4 regions of the Shouchella oshimensis genome follow, and region 1 is predicted to be linked to each of the others. Evidence: riboswitches for the same ligand, from Rfam matches in the RefSeq annotation. Region 1 holds a riboswitch; each other region holds the start of a gene.
The links. A riboswitch is a leader RNA that binds a small molecule or an ion and turns the genes downstream of it on or off. The one in region 1 is predicted to bind S-adenosylmethionine.
Positions count from the first base shown of each region.

Region 2: another riboswitch for S-adenosylmethionine. It lies ahead of NDM98_RS18655 (methionine ABC transporter ATP-binding protein); the one in region 1 lies ahead of metK (methionine adenosyltransferase).
Region 3: another riboswitch for S-adenosylmethionine. It lies ahead of NDM98_RS06320 (sugar ABC transporter substrate-binding protein); the one in region 1 lies ahead of metK (methionine adenosyltransferase).
Region 4: another riboswitch for S-adenosylmethionine. It lies ahead of metE (5-methyltetrahydropteroyltriglutamate--homocysteine S-methyltransferase); the one in region 1 lies ahead of metK (methionine adenosyltransferase).

Region 1 is NZ_JAMQJY010000001.1:1,422,216-1,426,433, reverse strand. It holds partial or broken gene pckA (phosphoenolpyruvate carboxykinase (ATP)) at 1-1,199, opposite strand, end outside; SAM riboswitch class I at 1,378-1,486, shown strand; gene metK (methionine adenosyltransferase) at 1,617-2,831, shown strand; gene NDM98_RS07620 (gamma carbonic anhydrase) at 2,887-3,399, opposite strand; gene NDM98_RS07615 (alpha/beta hydrolase) at 3,513-4,218, shown strand, end outside.
Region 2 is NZ_JAMQJY010000003.1:244,412-248,629, forward strand. It holds gene NDM98_RS18645 (MetQ/NlpA family ABC transporter substrate-binding protein) at 1-28, opposite strand, end outside; gene NDM98_RS18650 (methionine ABC transporter permease) at 176-775, opposite strand; gene NDM98_RS18655 (methionine ABC transporter ATP-binding protein) at 849-1,877, opposite strand; SAM riboswitch class I at 2,037-2,139, opposite strand; gene NDM98_RS18660 (YecA family protein) at 2,200-4,218, opposite strand, start outside.
Region 3 is NZ_JAMQJY010000001.1:1,158,087-1,162,304, forward strand. It holds gene NDM98_RS06310 (2-hydroxy-3-keto-5-methylthiopentenyl-1-phosphate phosphatase) at 1-58, opposite strand, end outside; gene NDM98_RS06315 (2,3-diketo-5-methylthiopentyl-1-phosphate enolase) at 55-1,287, opposite strand; SAM riboswitch class I at 1,365-1,475, opposite strand; SAM riboswitch class I at 1,655-1,801, shown strand; gene NDM98_RS06320 (sugar ABC transporter substrate-binding protein) at 1,876-2,979, shown strand; partial or broken gene NDM98_RS06325 (sugar ABC transporter ATP-binding protein) at 2,991-4,218, shown strand, end outside.
Region 4 is NZ_JAMQJY010000002.1:221,027-225,244, reverse strand. It holds partial or broken gene NDM98_RS15565 (SLC13 family permease) at 1-1,277, opposite strand, end outside; SAM riboswitch class I at 1,442-1,550, shown strand; gene metE (5-methyltetrahydropteroyltriglutamate--homocysteine S-methyltransferase) at 1,689-3,980, shown strand; gene NDM98_RS15555 (DUF3298 and DUF4163 domain-containing protein) at 4,059-4,218, shown strand, end outside.

The DNA.
Region 1 (4,218 bases):
GCAAAAATGGTGCTCCAAAGCAAGTAGAGAAGGTTGCTTCAGGCTCTGTAATGCCTCGTTCTGTCCCAGCAAGTTTACTTGTGTATCCAGACAAGAAATGATACATCGCCTGCTCACGCGTTAATTTACTGATAGGAGGTAAAACCCCAAATGCATCAGCAGTTAGAAAAATTATGGTATCTGGATGCCCGGCAATACTTGGCTCAAGTGCATTTGGAATGTAATCAATTGGATACGCTGCACGGGTATTCTCTGTTAGCGAGACGTCGTTGTAATCAGGCTCACCATTTTCCTCAGAAACCGCCACATTTTCAAGTACTGTTCCAAATTTAATTGCATTCCAGATCTGTGGTTCTTTTTCTTCAGAAAGATTTATGCACTTTGCGTAGCAACCACCCTCAATGTTAAAAACACCATTTTCAGACCAAGCATGCTCATCATCCCCTATTAATAAACGATCGGGTGATGCTGAAAGTGTGGTTTTACCTGTACCGGACAATCCAAAAAATAATGCCACATCTCCCTCTGCACCGGTGTTTGCTGAGCAATGCATCGACAAGACATTCTCCTCTGGAAGAAGGTAGTTCATAATTGAGAAAATTGATTTTTTCATTTCTCCAGCATATTCAGTTCCACCAATTAGAATCACTCGTTCTTCAAAGGAGATCATCACAAAGGCTTCAGAATTCGTTCCATCAATTGTCGGTTCTGCTTTAAATGTTGGTGCAGAAACAATGGTGAAAAGCTCACGATCAAGCGTTACATCCGTAGAGCTTGGGCGAATAAAAAGCTTGCGAGCAAACACTTGGTGCCACGCAAATTCATTAATGACTTGAATTGGTAGTCGGTAGGCAGTATCTGCTCCTGCAAAACCTTGAGAAGCAAAAAGCTCTTCTTTTTCACCAAGGTGAGAAAGAACTTTATGATATAACGAAGTAAAGACCTCTTTTGATATTGGCTTGGTTAACTGGACCCCAATCAATGGTGTCACGAACCGAGTCCTCTTGAACAACAAATTTATCCTTAGGAGAACGACCAGTGTACGCACCGGTTTCTACGCTAAGTGCGCCTGTTGCTGTAAGTATACCCTCACCTCTTTGGAGAGAGCGTTCAACCAAACGAGAAACAGATAGGTCATGTTTGGTTTGTGGACTTGATAATAATTGTTCTAATTTCACCGGGATATTCATGGTTTTCAAAGCGCATTCTCCTCTCGAATGATCATCTTATATGGTTGGTTAATGCTAATTAGTATAACACATTAATATTATTAGTCTATACTTTATGTGCGTCTTTTTAGATATAGTGATTAAACTTTGATTAACCTTGCTATGATTGACTTTTCAGTATCGATGTTATATAATTTTTCGCGAACGGATCTTATCGGAGAGCCGGCGGAGGGACAGGCCCAAAGAAGCCCAACAACCACCATTTTAATAAAATGGAAAGGTGCTAACCTGCAAGGCATTGCCTTGAACGATAAGAGGTTAAAGGACAACATTTCAACCCTTTTCCTCAGTAAGGAGGATTGGGGTTTTTTATTGTGTATATTTAATCTCAACCTGGTAATCAGGCTGATAAGAGAAGATTAGAATGAGTTGGAAGGGTGAAAAGAGATGGCAGAATTTAAAAGTCGACAGCTATTTACATCAGAATCGGTGACAGAGGGACATCCAGATAAGATGTGTGATCAAATTTCTGATGCGATCTTAGATGAAATCTTAAAGAAAGATCCTAATGCTCGTGTAGCATGCGAAACATCTGTGACTACAGGCCTTGTATTAGTTGCTGGAGAAATTACAACTAGTACATATGTTGATATTCCACGTGTCGTGCGTGATACGATTAAAGGTATTGGTTATACACGTGCAAAATACGGTTTTGACGCAGAAACTTGCGCTGTTCTTGTTTCAATTGATGAACAATCAGCTGATATTGCTCAAGGTGTGGACAAAGCACTAGAAGCACGTGAAGGGCAAATGACAGAAGAGGAAATTGAATCAATTGGTGCTGGAGACCAAGGTTTGATGTTTGGTTTTGCAACCAATGAAACAAAAGAGTTAATGCCACTACCTATCTCTCTGAGCCATAAGCTAGCTCGTCGTTTGGCAGAGGTTCGTAAAGAGGAGATCATTGACTATCTACGTCCAGATGCTAAAACGCAAGTAACAATAGAATATGATGAGCAAGGAAAACCTGCACGAGTTGACACAATTGTTATTTCAACACAACATCATCCAGAGACTACTCTGGAGCAAATTCAGCATGACATGAAAACTCATGTGATTAACGAAGTTGTACCTGCAGAGTTAATTGATGAACAAACAAAATATTTTATTAATCCAACAGGTCGTTTTGTCATCGGCGGACCTCAAGGGGATGCAGGACTTACAGGTCGCAAAATTATCGTTGATACGTATGGTGGATACGCACGACATGGTGGGGGAGCGTTCTCTGGTAAGGATGCAACGAAGGTTGACCGTTCTGGAGCATATGCTGCTCGCTATGTAGCAAAAAACATTGTGGCTGCTGGCCTTGCTGACAAGGCAGAGGTACAGCTTGCATATGCAATTGGTGTAGCCCAACCTGTATCAATAGCGGTTGATACATTTGGAACAGGAAAAGTATCAGAAAGTGAACTTGTTACACTTGTTCGCAAAAACTTTGATCTTCGTCCAGCAGGTATTATCCGTATGTTAGATCTACGTCGTCCGATCTACAAGCAAACGGCTGCTTACGGTCACTTTGGTCGTACGGATGTAAGCTTACCGTGGGAAGAAACAGACAAAGCGGCTGTATTAAAAGAACAAGCAAGTATTAAAACGGTTTAATCTATTTCAAAAAAGCATCCAACAATCATTTGATTGTTGGATGCTTTTTATTTTACTAAGACTGCATTTGTTTATAGAGTTGACCTTTTTCTACATATTCTGTACGAATTCGCTCCATATCAGCCAGGTCATCATCATTAAGGTCACGAATCACTTTTGCAGGACGACCAAAAGCAAGTGTATTTGGCGGAATAACTTTACCAGGAGGCACTAAACTGCCTGCTCCAATAAAAGCACCTTCTCCTATAACAGCTCCATCAAGTATCGTTGATCCCATTCCGATCAATGCCTTTTTATGGATGGTACAACTATGTAGCATCGCTTGGTGTCCAACTGTAACATCATCCTCAATGATGAGTGGATACTTTGGACTTTGATGAAGCAAGCTTTGATCTTGGATATTTACTCGTTTCCCGATGCGTGTAGGGGAGACGTCTCCGCGAATAACCGTTTGGAACCAAACACTTGATTCATCCCCTATTTCTACATCACCAGTGATCGTAACGTAATCGGCAATAAAGGCACTTTCAGCAATAAGTGGCTTTTTATTTTGATATGGATAAATCATATGTGCTCATCCTTTCCGTCTCATAAAAAAAACGCTATACTTAATTCTAACGTAAAATGATAAGAAGGTAAAAATTCAACAAGATTCTACTGTGGAGCAAGGAGATGATCAGTGTGTGGAAATGGGAAGTAACAGAGCCTAGAGGTGTAGTCGTCATGGTTCATGGAGCAGGTGAGCATCATGGACGTTACCAATGGCTAGCTAAGAAATGGAATGAGCATGGATTTGACGTCATCATGGGGGATTTACCTGGTCAAGGTAAAACACGAGGTCGACGTGGTCATATTCAATCCTTCCAGCAATACTTAGATACTGTAGAAGAATGGCTGAATGAAGCAAGGCAAAAACAACTTCCAATTCTACTCCTTGGACACAGTATGGGCGGATTAATCTCTATTCGTACCGTGATGAAAAGAGATAATTCATTAATCTATGGAGTCATTTTATCTTCACCATGTTTGGATTTAAGCCATCCATTACCAAAAGCAAAAAAAGCGGCCTCTAAAGTTTTGCAGCATGTTGCACCTACCTTTAGTGTGAACTCCGGTATTCGATCAGATCGAGCAACACGTAACCAAGAGGTTATTGAAGCCTATTTAACGGATCCACTTAAAGTAAGTAAAGTGTCTGCGAGATGGTACCAAGAATTAGAGAAAACAATGCGTGTGACCAGACGTTATCCAGAAAAATTCCCTAATATCCCTTTGCTAGTTCTTCAAGCAGGTGAGGATTATTTAGTTGATAAAAATGCAACGCAAGAGTGGTTTAATCATTTAATCCTTACTCAAAAATCATTTAAAGAGTGGGAAGGCTTATACC
Region 2 (4,218 bases), on a different contig from region 1:
AATCCGTACCCGAAATACCAATTTTCACATCTACCGGATTATCTTTGCTGAATCCTTCTGTATCTCCACTTGTACTATCATCATTTCCTTGCCCGCATGCTGTTAATGCTAGACACCAAGTCCTGCTACGATTAGTTTAAATGATTGTTTCATGAACTCTCTCCACCTTTTCTTTTTATCTTCTTCTAGAATTTCTTGCGAGTATATTACCAAGCGACTGCAAACCTTGAACCATAACAATTAGCAGCACGACTGTAATCACCATAGTGGCATCGTCAAAACGTTGGTAGCCGTAAGTGATAGCTACATTTCCAATCCCACCAGCTCCGATAGCTCCAGCCATAGCGGTAGCACCAACGAGACCAATTGTTGCGGTTGTAATACTAAGAATTAATGAACCCTTTGCTTCCGGTAGTAGAAAGCGGAAGATAATTTGCGCTTTGGAGGCACCCATTGAATCAGCCGCTTCAATAATGCCAGGCTCCACTTCTAAAAGCGAGTTCTCAATTAACCGTGCAATGTATGGTGCAGCATACACAACAAGTGGTACAACAGCTGCCTCCATGCCAACAGCACTTCCAACAATAAGTCGGGTAAACGGAATAATAGCAACCATCAAGATAATAAATGGAATGGATCGCAAAACATTAATAATGGGATTTAATATATTAAACACCCAGGCACACTCAAGGATATGACCCTTACGTGTAACCACAAGCACAACCCCAAGCAAAATGCCTAAAATGGCTGAAAAAATTAACGATAGGAAAACCATATACAATGTTTCATATAAAGAGGTAAGCAAAATGTCCGTTGAAATATTTGGTCTAATGGACTCGGGTAAACTTTCAAGCATCTAGCTTCACCTCCGATACCAATAGTTCTTTCTCCTTAATAAATCGAAACGCAGATTCAAGTGATCCTGGATCTCCCTGCAACTCCACCGTTAAGCTACCGAAAGGGGTATCCTGGATCTCCGTTATGTTTCCAAACAATACATTAACATCAACATCAAAATTCCTAACAAGCTCAGACAAAAGCGGTTTACCTGATGATTCCCCAATAAATTCGATTTTGTAGATTTTAATTTGTTCAGACCCTTTTTCAAGGATTTTTCGTACACTTGCCGGTATTTGATCTTTAAATACAGATCGAACAAAATTTTTGGTTGTCTGGTGCTGTGGTTTAGAGAAGATATCAAGAACCGTTCCTTCTTCAATAATTCTTCCTTCTTCCATAACCGCAACCCGATCACAAATTTCTCGAATGACACCCATTTCGTGTGTGATGATTAAAATTGTTACGTTAAATTCCTCATTTACACGCTTTAAAAGCTGAAGAATCGAACTGGTCGTTTCCGGGTCTAAAGCAGATGTCGCTTCATCACATAGCAGGACAGCTGGATTAGATGCTAATGCACGGGCAATACCAATCCGTTGCTTTTGACCACCAGAAAGCTGTTCTGGGTAGCTATCTGCTTTATCTGATAGACCTACAAAATCCAGTAATTCTCTTACACGTTTTTTTAATTCTGCTTGTGGAGTTCGCACAAGACGTAAAGGAACTGCCACATTTTCAAACACTGTTTTAGACTGCAGTAAGTTAAAATGCTGAAAAATCATACCGATGTTGCGCTTAGCCTTCTGCAGTTCGCCACCCTTTAACAACGTTAAGCTTTGTCCATTCACAATCACTTCGCCATCTGTTGGTCGTTCTAGCAGATTAACACTGCGAATCAATGTACTTTTACCGGCACCACTAAAGCCAATGACGCCTGATATCTGTCCCTTATCAACTCGGAAGTTTACTTCATCAAGTGCTTTAACTTCTCGTTCTTTTGTTTTAAAAACTTTGCTTACATTTTTAAATTCAATCAATGGTCTACCCGCCTTCCGACTAAATATAACTACACACATAAACATACTTGGTTTTGAAACCGATATCATGCTCCAAACCCTAATTAAAAACTTAATAAAACGAAAAACCCTCCTATTCGTTTGAATAAGAGGGTTGAAATGGTTTAGTAAGTCATTCAGCTCTTATCATCCAGGAATTTAACCTGCAGGAATTAGCACCTTCCGCCGTGGCGGGGTTGCTGAAGCGTCATAGGGCCAGTCCCTCTGCTCCTCTTAATAAGAATATGTTGTTGTGTTAAAACAATAACAGATCACGCTGAATCTGACAAGAACTAATTATTTCCTATAGATAACTTATTGCTTCTTTTGGATACGCATTAAGTAGTTTCTTAAGTATCGGCTGATTGTTGTCATCCTGTGAAATGACTGCCTCTAAAATCAATCCACTATGCACTTGGCTTAGTGCTTTTTTCGGCAAAGTAATCGATATACTCTGCTTACTATCAATCGATTTAACCTCAACTCTATCTTCCTTCACATCTTGAATCTTATATAAACCGCCAACCGCTTCTGGATCAATCTCTTTTTGGAATTGCGGTAGTGAAAAACGCCCTGAATCCGTTGTAAAATTATAGACCTGAACAGCTTCAATTAAGGACGCTTCAAGCTCTGCACAAACAGCTGATGCATCAGTATGAATGGCAGTTCTATGCTTTTGATCCAACCACTTTGTGAACATTTTTATTGTACTTAGAAGATCCTTCACCTGTGTCTGACTGATCACCACATCTTCAAATAAATCAATTAACAGATGTTTTTTCCAAAATTCCTTGGTACAGTCTGACCAATCTTTTACCTTTTGCACTTCTAATGAGTAACGTATATTAAAAAGACTCATTCGGTATTTCCTTACCGTATTTGCGCCTTTTCCATCCGTTTTCTCCTTAAAAAAGCTAAGAATAGGATCGTGGTAAAAGGCATCGATCGAATCTGGACTAAAGCCTAGATCTTCATACGTGTTGATATCTTCTTTTTTGACTGACAAAAACTGATTATCATGATAATAAATTGGCTTTATGCTTGAGTCACGATTCTCTTGACCTGTAACAAATGGAGAAGGTGATAGCCCCGCATCTTTTCTAAATGGATTAATATCAAAAGTAAAGTCGATATCATTATATTTAGCAATCACTTGATCATACAAATTAAATTCAATTTGTTTAAACCAACGATCTGCTTCTTCAAATTGACCATGATCAATTAGTTGATAAATACTATTCTGACCTAGTGCTGGGATAGGTTGATCTAAGTCCATATCCTTAGCACGCTGTGCATAAAGCGGGAAATATTCAGGCGCTTCTCCTGTCATTTGCATCAAGTTATTTGAAAATGCCATTCCACTGCCCAATTTGCCGCTGGTTGATTCTTTAACGTCTCCCACAAATTGAGGATAATCATTTAATAAATCTCGGAATTGTACAGCCTTCTCTTTCTTATAAGTGATGTACTTTAAGCTATCATTAGTAAATTCGAGAGTCGCAACAGCTTCTGCCATTAATACTTCACTCTCTATAATACTATCCTTGTACACTGCCCAGTTTTCCGCTTGAGTTAAATGCTTGTGCTCCTCACGCCAATCATATACAACAAACTCATCCTTATCTCTAAGTAAGGTTGCAAACGACTGAACATCTGTAACAGGCGCTTCAAAAGTAATTAGAGCATTTGACTGTTGATTTTCCAAGTCAGGTCTCTGTTCCTTCTCTAAAAGCGATCCTAAAACTTCAGGGAAATATTGAATCAATACATCTACAACTGCGATATCATGTTCAGTTGCCAGCTGATTCACTTTTTCTACGCTACGGTCAACATGATCCGGCCCTTGAAAGATTCGAATTCCATTAAATAATGGTGTATCTCCAAAAAATTCAACAAGCCCTAGCGTTCCATACCAAGGTCTGAAGGTCGGAAGGTTCTCGGTATCCTTAGCCATTTTAAATGTCTCTTCCGTAAAGACATCAAGGAAAACAACCTGATTATTCTCTTCATTTACAGCTTGAACAATTCTTGGTTTAAGAGTACTCCATTGTTCTGCTAAGTTTTTTTCATCCGCTTGCAGCCTATATGCTTCTTCTTTCAAAAACCAATCAATCCCGGTTAAGCCGTTTTTATGGATTTGAAAGAAATTAAGCCAGAAATTAACGTACCCTTCTTCAATCTGTTCAGGCACAAGCTTTTTAGAGCGCTGATGAAACTCTGATTGTAGCTTTAAAAATTCATTATATGTAATCTGTTTATCCATAAAAGCTTGTAGCTTTTTTGTCAGCTGATGTTTTTGTTGCGCAATACGTTCTTCACGAGC
Region 3 (4,218 bases), 260 kb from region 1:
TAATTGTGCCATCAAAGTCACAGAAGATGATTGGGTCTTTACCTGCAATCTGTGTCATGTTGGACTACCCCACAACTCAAGTGCTTTTGCCAGTTCTGGTGATTTAGCTGCCGCATCAGATAATGATTGAGTAGCAAGTACTCCTGAAACCGCATCTCGAAAGGCCTTAGCACCTGCTCTTGCTCCACCTGGATGACCGTGAATACCACCGCCTGCGTTAATTACTGAATCAATGCCGAAGTCCTGAATTAGAAGTGGCGTCAAACCAGGATGAATCCCAGCCGATGGAACCGGAAAGGCTTTTTTGAGAGCTCGTTCCTCTGTTAATGCCTGTTTAATATCTATCGTTTCCGACTTTTCCATGGCAACGCTACCGTAAGGAGACGGAAACAAAACAAGGTCCGCTCCGGCTAATCGTAACAATTTACCTAAAAGTACTTTGTTAGATATTCCGTAAAAAGGTGACGCCGTAAGGGCTCCAGAAACAGCTGGATGAGCCATAATTGGAACGTGAATATCCGGATCCTCTGCTAATGCCTGCAAAACATCCAATCCGTATGCAAATACATTAAACAATAAGGCCGTTGCTCCCTGCTCGACTGCTCTTTTTGCTTTGTCTTTTAAGTCAAACGTTCGACCAGTTAGGTTAACCGCATACAGCTTTTGTTCACCTGTCTGTTCATACACCTCTTTGATAATCTTAGAACCAGCTTGAACTCGATCTGAAAAAGGGGTTAATGGATTATCAAATAGAATCTCGTCATCCTTTACTAGATCGACTCCACCTAGCAATTGATCAGCTAGCTGAGATTTAAATTCCGTCATGTCCTTTCCTATCATCCCTTTAAAAATACTCATCACAAGCGGCCGCTCATAGACCTGAAGCTGACTACGAATACCTTCTATTCCAAATTGCGGTCCAGGGAAAGCTTTTTCTAGATCACTAGTAAAATCAATATCTACTAGCTTGATTTCACCATCGAGAGATAGCTTTCCAAAAATCGTTGTTAAAATGGCTGGTAGATCGGCTGAGAAGTTGGCTTGTGGATACGCGATTTTTATGAGGCCCGTTTTTCGTTCTTCCCCAAATAATCGATTGGCTATATCTGTGCTTTTCTCTTCTATTACTTCAACAACTTCACCTTTGTGTTTTTCAAGCTGCTTTTTTTCAAGCGCTTGTAAATGTGTCCATGATCCAATCGTTAACCCAAGGGCAATGGATTCTGCTTTTTTGTGAAGATCTTTTTTTTGATCGTATACTCGATATGTTGCCGTTACAAAACTCATTTTGTTCAGTTCCCCCTTACCTCAATAACAAAAAAATCCTCTTCTAGTGGAAGAGGACAGTGTACCCATTTCTTGTCCTCTTATCTACCAAGGTAACCTTGTGAGAATTAGCACCTTGAATAGCTAAAAAGCCAAAACAGGTTGCCGGGTATCATCGGGTTCGTCCCTCCACCAGCTCTTCATAAGAGTGATACATATGTAATGTTGATAAATATACTATGGATTATGACAGTGAGATTCTATTCTGTCAATTAGTAATAATCATTTTATCAGAATCTATTGACAACGTACAAATTCCCTCGTATTATTTATACCAATTACTCTTATTGGGAAAAAATGATTAAGAGTACACACAACTTTATATACACTCTTATCGAGAGTTGGCTGAGGGAATTGGCCCTATGAAGCCCGGCAACCGACCTAATCATCATTCTACTAATATGATGAAAACCTTTAAGGTTTTAAGGCACGGTGCTACATCCAACAGACTCTTCCCGAGTCTGAAAGATAAGAGGTTGAATCACAGCATTCCGCCTCTTTCTTAAACGAAAGAGGCTTTTTTATATTTTAATAGATGGAGAGATGACCATGATAAAAGGATTTGGGGTTAAAACATTAGGAATGACTGCTGCTGCTGTAATTGTACTTGCTGGATGTGGTGATAGTGAGTCCTCGCAAGCCGAAGCAGATGTCAAATTAGACGGAGTACCTGAGAGATTCGCTACAGGTGAAGGCGCCAAAATAAAGGTCATTCGCAAGATTGGTGGAGATGACCATACTGCTCAATATTTGGCCGGAGTACAAGAAGAAGGTGAAGCGTTAGGTTTTGATGTCGATGTATTTACCGCAAATGGGGATACAGCAAGTTATCATGACGCCATATCTCAAGCAATAGATGCCGATTATGACGGCTTAATTCTTTCACATGGTGATGATGCCGCTACCGTAGATGCCGTACAACGAGCTGTTGATAAAGGGATTGAGGTTGTAACGTTTGATTCCAATAGTGATTTAGAATCGATTGATGGTGTGACACTCACCTCCCAAGATGATGAGGAGCTTGCAACACTAGCCCTTGATCAACTAGTTGAAGATTTTGATGGAGAGGCAAATATTCTCTACTTATGGGTTGATGGTTTCCCTCCAATGGTAAGACGCGATTCAATCTATCAGGAGGTTCTTTCTGAGCAACCTGGACTTAATGAATTGGAGCGATTTGGTGTTGCCGCAGAAGATACTTCTACCCAAACTCAAAATGCAGTAGCTGCGTTACTTAATAAGTACCCTGAAGGTGAAATCGATGCGATTTTTGCGACTTGGGATGCCTTTGCAATTGGAGCAGCACGTGCACTTGATGAAGCAGGACGAGATGAAATCAATATCTATGGAATTGATGTATCAAATGCTGACCTTCAAATCATGCAACAGGAAAATAGCACATGGGATTATACTGCAGCCGTTGATCCTAAGTTAATTGGTTCTATCAACCTACGAATTCTTGCCAAAAAGCTAGCCGGTGAAGAAACACCTCAATTTTATGATTTAGAAGCATCGCTCATTTCTCGGAAGCAATTATTAGAAGCAGATGATGACGTCAATATGGTCTCATTAGCTGAGGTCATTCCAAACTGGGGTGAATCAGACGCGTTTGAAGAAGAATGGATGACTATATTAAAAGAACATAACGAATAATAGGTGATTTGATGAAGCTACGTATGGAAAAGATCTCCGTTTCTTATCCGGGAGTCAAGGCGCTTGATCAGGCTTCTTTTGAAGTAAGCGGCGGCTCTTCACACGCACTAATTGGTGCGAATGGCGCGGGAAAATCAACGTTAATGAAAGTACTGTCTGGTTCAGAAAGTCATTACGACGGCACCATTCTAATTGACGGACAACATGTTTCGATCCATTCACCAAAGGATGCGCAAAAGCATGGTATCCAAATTGTTCATCAGGAAGTTGATGCTGGATTAGTTCCATACTTAACGGTCGCTGAGAACATACACCTTTATACATTTGGTTCTAGTCAGAACAAGAACGCCTTTATTCATTGGAGTCTTGTTCACAAAAAAGCTTCAGAGGTTCTCGATTCATTAGGTATCAATGTTTCTTCTAAAACGTTAGCGAGTGAGCTCACGCTTGCAGAAAAACAAATGGTTCTTATTGCACGAGCCGTTTTGACAGATTGTCGGCTATTGATCCTAGATGAACCAACAGCCCCATTAAGTCTTTCTGAAACCAAGCAATTGTTTCGGATTGTACGAGATCTACAGAGCAAAAACGTAGCAGTGGTGTTCATCTCGCATCGTTTGCCTGAGCTGTTTGAAATTTGCGATATCATTACGGTTATGAGGAATGGGCAAGTAGTTTCATCAAGACCTATTCCTGATACGTCAATTGACCAAGTCGTTGAGCAAATGCTTGGAGAACCTTTAAGCCAGCAATTTACAGACAGAGTTTCCGAGATGGGTGACACATTTTTAGAAGCTCATTCAGTATCAGATGGCAGCAAAATTAATCATGTATCCCTACATGTTAAAAAAGGAGAAATTCTTGGATTAGCTGGCCTAGTTGGAGCTGAAAAACCGAGCTTTGCAAGCTACTCTTTGGAGCTTCTACGATGACATCCGGCTCACTTTTGATTAACAAAAAGCCAGTTGTCATTTCCTCTCCTTATGATGCCGTTTTTCATGGAATGGCTTTTGTGCCTGAAGAACGACGAAAAGAAGGCGTCCTAATTAATGAATCTGTTTTAACTAACCTATCAGCTGCCAATCTAGGAAGCTTCAGTAAGCGATTTGGTTTTTGGAATTTCAAAAAAGAACAAGCGAGTGCTAAAACGATGATTTCAGCTCTTGGGATCAAAACACCTCAAGCTGAAACATTGGTCAAAAATCTTTCTGGCGGGAATCAACAAAAGGTCGCGATCGG
Region 4 (4,218 bases), on a different contig from region 1:
CCATAAGAACTAATGGATCCATACCAACAGCGATTCCTAAACCTACACAAAGCGGAAGCACAAGATTGGCTACGGCAGTATTAGACAATATTTCTGTAATAGATAATACAATAACGACTAATAACAAAATAATAATGAATGGGGTGAAATTTTCAAGCAATTGTAGCGTGTCGCCAATCCAGTCGTTTAAACCGGAAGCTCCAAAGCTAGATGCAAGGGCTAGTCCACCACCAAAAAGGATTAACACATTCCACGGTAGCTCTTTTAGGTCGCGCCATTCTAATATTCTTTCACCTTTTTTAGTGCTGGGTATAAAGAAAAGGGATACGGCGCCAAAAATAGAGATGGCTCCATCATGCATATTAGCAGCGATGTTTTCTGGGAATACAAGTGATTTGAAAACCCATAAAAACACAGTTATCCCGAAAATTATCGCAACCCAAATTTCATCCCTAGACATCTTCCCAAGACTCTTTTTATCTTCCTTAATGAAATCAATCGTTTGATTCTGACTACCTGAATCAACTTTAAATTTCATTTTTGTCAGATAGAAGTATAGAAAAATCAGAATAAGCAACGCAACTGGTCCTGCAAAGAGTAACCACTCATAAAAAGCAACAGTACGATCAAGCTGCGTTCTCGCAATTTCAGCAAAAATGGCATTTGGTACAGCCGCTACTAAAGTAGCAAGCCCCCCAATTGTTGCGGCATAGGCAACAGCTAGTAATATACTTTTTGAGAAATGACTTAAGCTTTTACCAGTTAGAATTTCTTTTTCTTTTACCTCTGAGATCAACGCGAGAGCAACTGGAAGCATCATTAAAGCGGTTGCAGCGTTTGATACAAATAATGATAAAAATGCTGTTGATATAATAATCCCTAGAATAATCCGTTGACTCTCGGTTCCAATCATATCAATTATGTTTAAGGCAATTCTTCTATGTAGGTTCCATTTTTGCAACGCAATCGCAATAACAAAGCCTCCACCATACATGAATATTGTCGGACTACTGTAAGATGCGGCAATAGTATCAATGTCCGCAGCTCCAACTAATGGAATAACAATTAGTGGAATTAATGATGTAACAGCCATTGGTATGGCTTCAGTAACCCAGAATGTAGCTATTAAAAGAGTAATAGCAAGTACAAATCTAGGTGCATGCTCTAATTGACTGGACGGGATTAAAAAGTATGCCAGGAAATAGCAATGGTCCTAAAATGAGTCCTACTTTAGCCCTTGTGTTATAAGTAGGCTGAGTAGTTTGTTCCTCGCTCATAGGTTCACACCTTTCATAGATTAATAGTAAAGCTATTTGATTTTCCCACAAGTTATAGGATGAATGCAAATAATGACGAATAAGAGCAAACTTTCAAAATTGTTTTGACATAGAGGATTATCTCATGCTAAAGTAGATTCAATTCAACATAACATAGTGAAATGCTCTTATAACGAGAGGCGGAGGGACTGGCCCGATGAAGCTTCAGCAACCATTCAGAAAATGAAAAGGTGCTAAATCCAAGCAAGGTGGAAACACTTTGAAAGATAAGGGGAACGTTTATTGAGATTGTTCAATGCCTCTTTCTTTTAATAGAAGGAGGCATTTTCTATTCCCTTGGAGTGATCTGCTTAGGTGGTTTGTGATTAGAGTTTGTTAAGTTGAGAGACTATATGAGGAGTGAGTGAGAACATGCCAAAGGTAAGAAGTTCAAACATTGGATATCCAAGAATTGGTGAAAAAAGAGAGTGGAAAAAAAGCTTAGAGAACTATTGGGCGAAAAACATCTCTGAAACTGAGCTACTTGATTCTCTTAAAGACATTCGACTTTCTAACATCAAGAAACAAAAAGAGGCAGGGATTGACTTAATTCCAGTAGGTGACTTTAGTCTATATGATCATGTATTAGACACAGCCGTTTCATTTGGACTAGTACCAGATCGTTTTGAATACAACGGCGGCGAAGTAGATGTAGATACGTATTTTGCTATCGCACGTGGTACCGATTCAGCAGTCGCATCTGAAATGACAAAGTGGTACAACACTAACTATCACTATATCGTACCTGAAATTACTTCAGCACCAACATCACTCGTACATAATCGTGTGTTGGATTTATATAAAGAGGCGAAAACTGAGTTAGATATTGATACAAAACCAGTTGTACTTGGACCAGTTAGCTTTGTGAAGCTTTCAAAAAATCAAACAGACCTATCAGAGCAGGAACTGATTCGTTCGTTTATTCCGTTGTATGCACAGCTACTACAAGAACTAGAAGCTGCGGATGCTGCGTGGGTACAAATTGATGAGCCATTTTTAAATGGGCAAGTAACATCTTCTGAATTAGACTTGTTACAAGAGGTATATGCACAGCTTGACGTCGCTGCTCCAAGGCTAAACATTTTACTACAAACGTACTTTGAAGCAGTGGATGATTACGAGGCTATTGTCAACCTACCTGTACAAGGAATAGGTTTAGATTTTGTCCATGATGCTGGCGAATCTCTTAAACAAGTAATTAAATTCGGATTGCCAACTGGTAAAATTTTAGCTGCGGGAATCATTGATGGGCGTAATATTTGGAGAGCTGATTTAAAGGAAGTTAAAGAAATAGTTGATCAGCTTTCTGTAGTCGTTGGAGAGGGCCAATTGATACTCCAACCATCATGTAGCTTACTACATGTCCCAGTTACTGTGAAGCTTGAAGAGGAATTACCTGAAATACTCAAATCAGGAATTTCGTTTGCTGATGAGAAACTTGAAGAGCTAGTGGCTTTAACGAATGTAGCCAATGATACAAGCGACGAGCAGATTTTAGAAGCAAGCGCTGCAGCAGTTAAAGCATTAAATGATTCGTCTAGTCGAAATAATGAAGAGGTTCGTGCGCTACTTGCTGAAGTTGGAGAGTCAGTGCCAACACGTTCAATTGATGCACCAGAACGTCTTCGTCTACAACAAGAAAAGTATCAGCTACCACTTCTACCAACTACAACAATCGGTAGTTTTCCACAAACCAAGGAAGTCCGTCAACAACGCTTGAAGTGGAGAAAAGGCGAGCTTGAATCAGCTGAGTACGAGCAATTTATTCGTGACGAAATTGATAAATGGATTAAGATCCAAGAAGATCTTGATATTGATGTACTAGTTCACGGGGAGTTTGAACGTACGGATATGGTTGAGTTTTTTGGTGAAAAACTTGCAGGCTTCCAATTTACAAAGTTCGGTTGGGTCCAATCCTATGGTTCACGTTGTGTAAAACCACCTGTTATTTATGGTGATGTTGCATTTGTTGAGCCGATGACCGTAAAGGAAACGGCTTATGCACAAAGACAAACAAAACGTCCGGTTAAGGGTATGCTAACAGGACCGGTTACAATTTTTAATTGGTCATTCCCACGTACTGATATTCCTGAAGGTCAAGTTGTCAACCAAATTGCGCTTGCTTTGCGTAAGGAAGTAGAGGAGCTAGAGAAAGAAGGAATTAATCTTATCCAAGTGGATGAACCAACCATTCGTGAGGGGCTTCCGCTAAAAGAAAGTAAATCTCAAGCCTATCTCACACAATCAGTTGATGCTTTCCGTTTATCAACGATTACTGTGCAACCAGAAACACAAATTCACACTCATATGTGCTACTCAGACTTTCAAGCGATCATTGAATCCATTGATGCTTTGGACGCAGACGTTATTTCAATTGAAACGTCCAGAAGTCATGGTGAGCTGATTTCAGCGTTTGAAGACTTTACCTATAATAAAGGCATTGGTCTTGGTGTCTATGATATTCATAGTCCACGTGTGCCAGCACAAGAAGAGATCGATCGTAATATTAGTCGCGCACTATCAGTACTTGATCCAAAATTATTCTGGATTAACCCTGACTGCGGTTTGAAGACTCGTAAGGAAAAAGAAACAGTAGAAGCTCTACAAGTCATGGTTGATGCTGCAAAACAAGCACGAAAGCAACTTGTTACTTCACCTGAATAAGATCATTTTAAGAACCCGCTGCTATCAGTGGGTTCTTTTGCATAGACTTCTATAAAAACTAAAAAAGGAAGTGTATGCATGAACACCTCGATCTTGCCTACTCAAATTGTCACTCGTCATATGTTATCTCCAAGGCTTGATATTTTTTACCCTGAACTAACGGGTTTACCAACCCCACATATTCAGCATGAATTAAACCAAGCGATTAATCAGCAAGTTCATAAAATGATTAAGGATT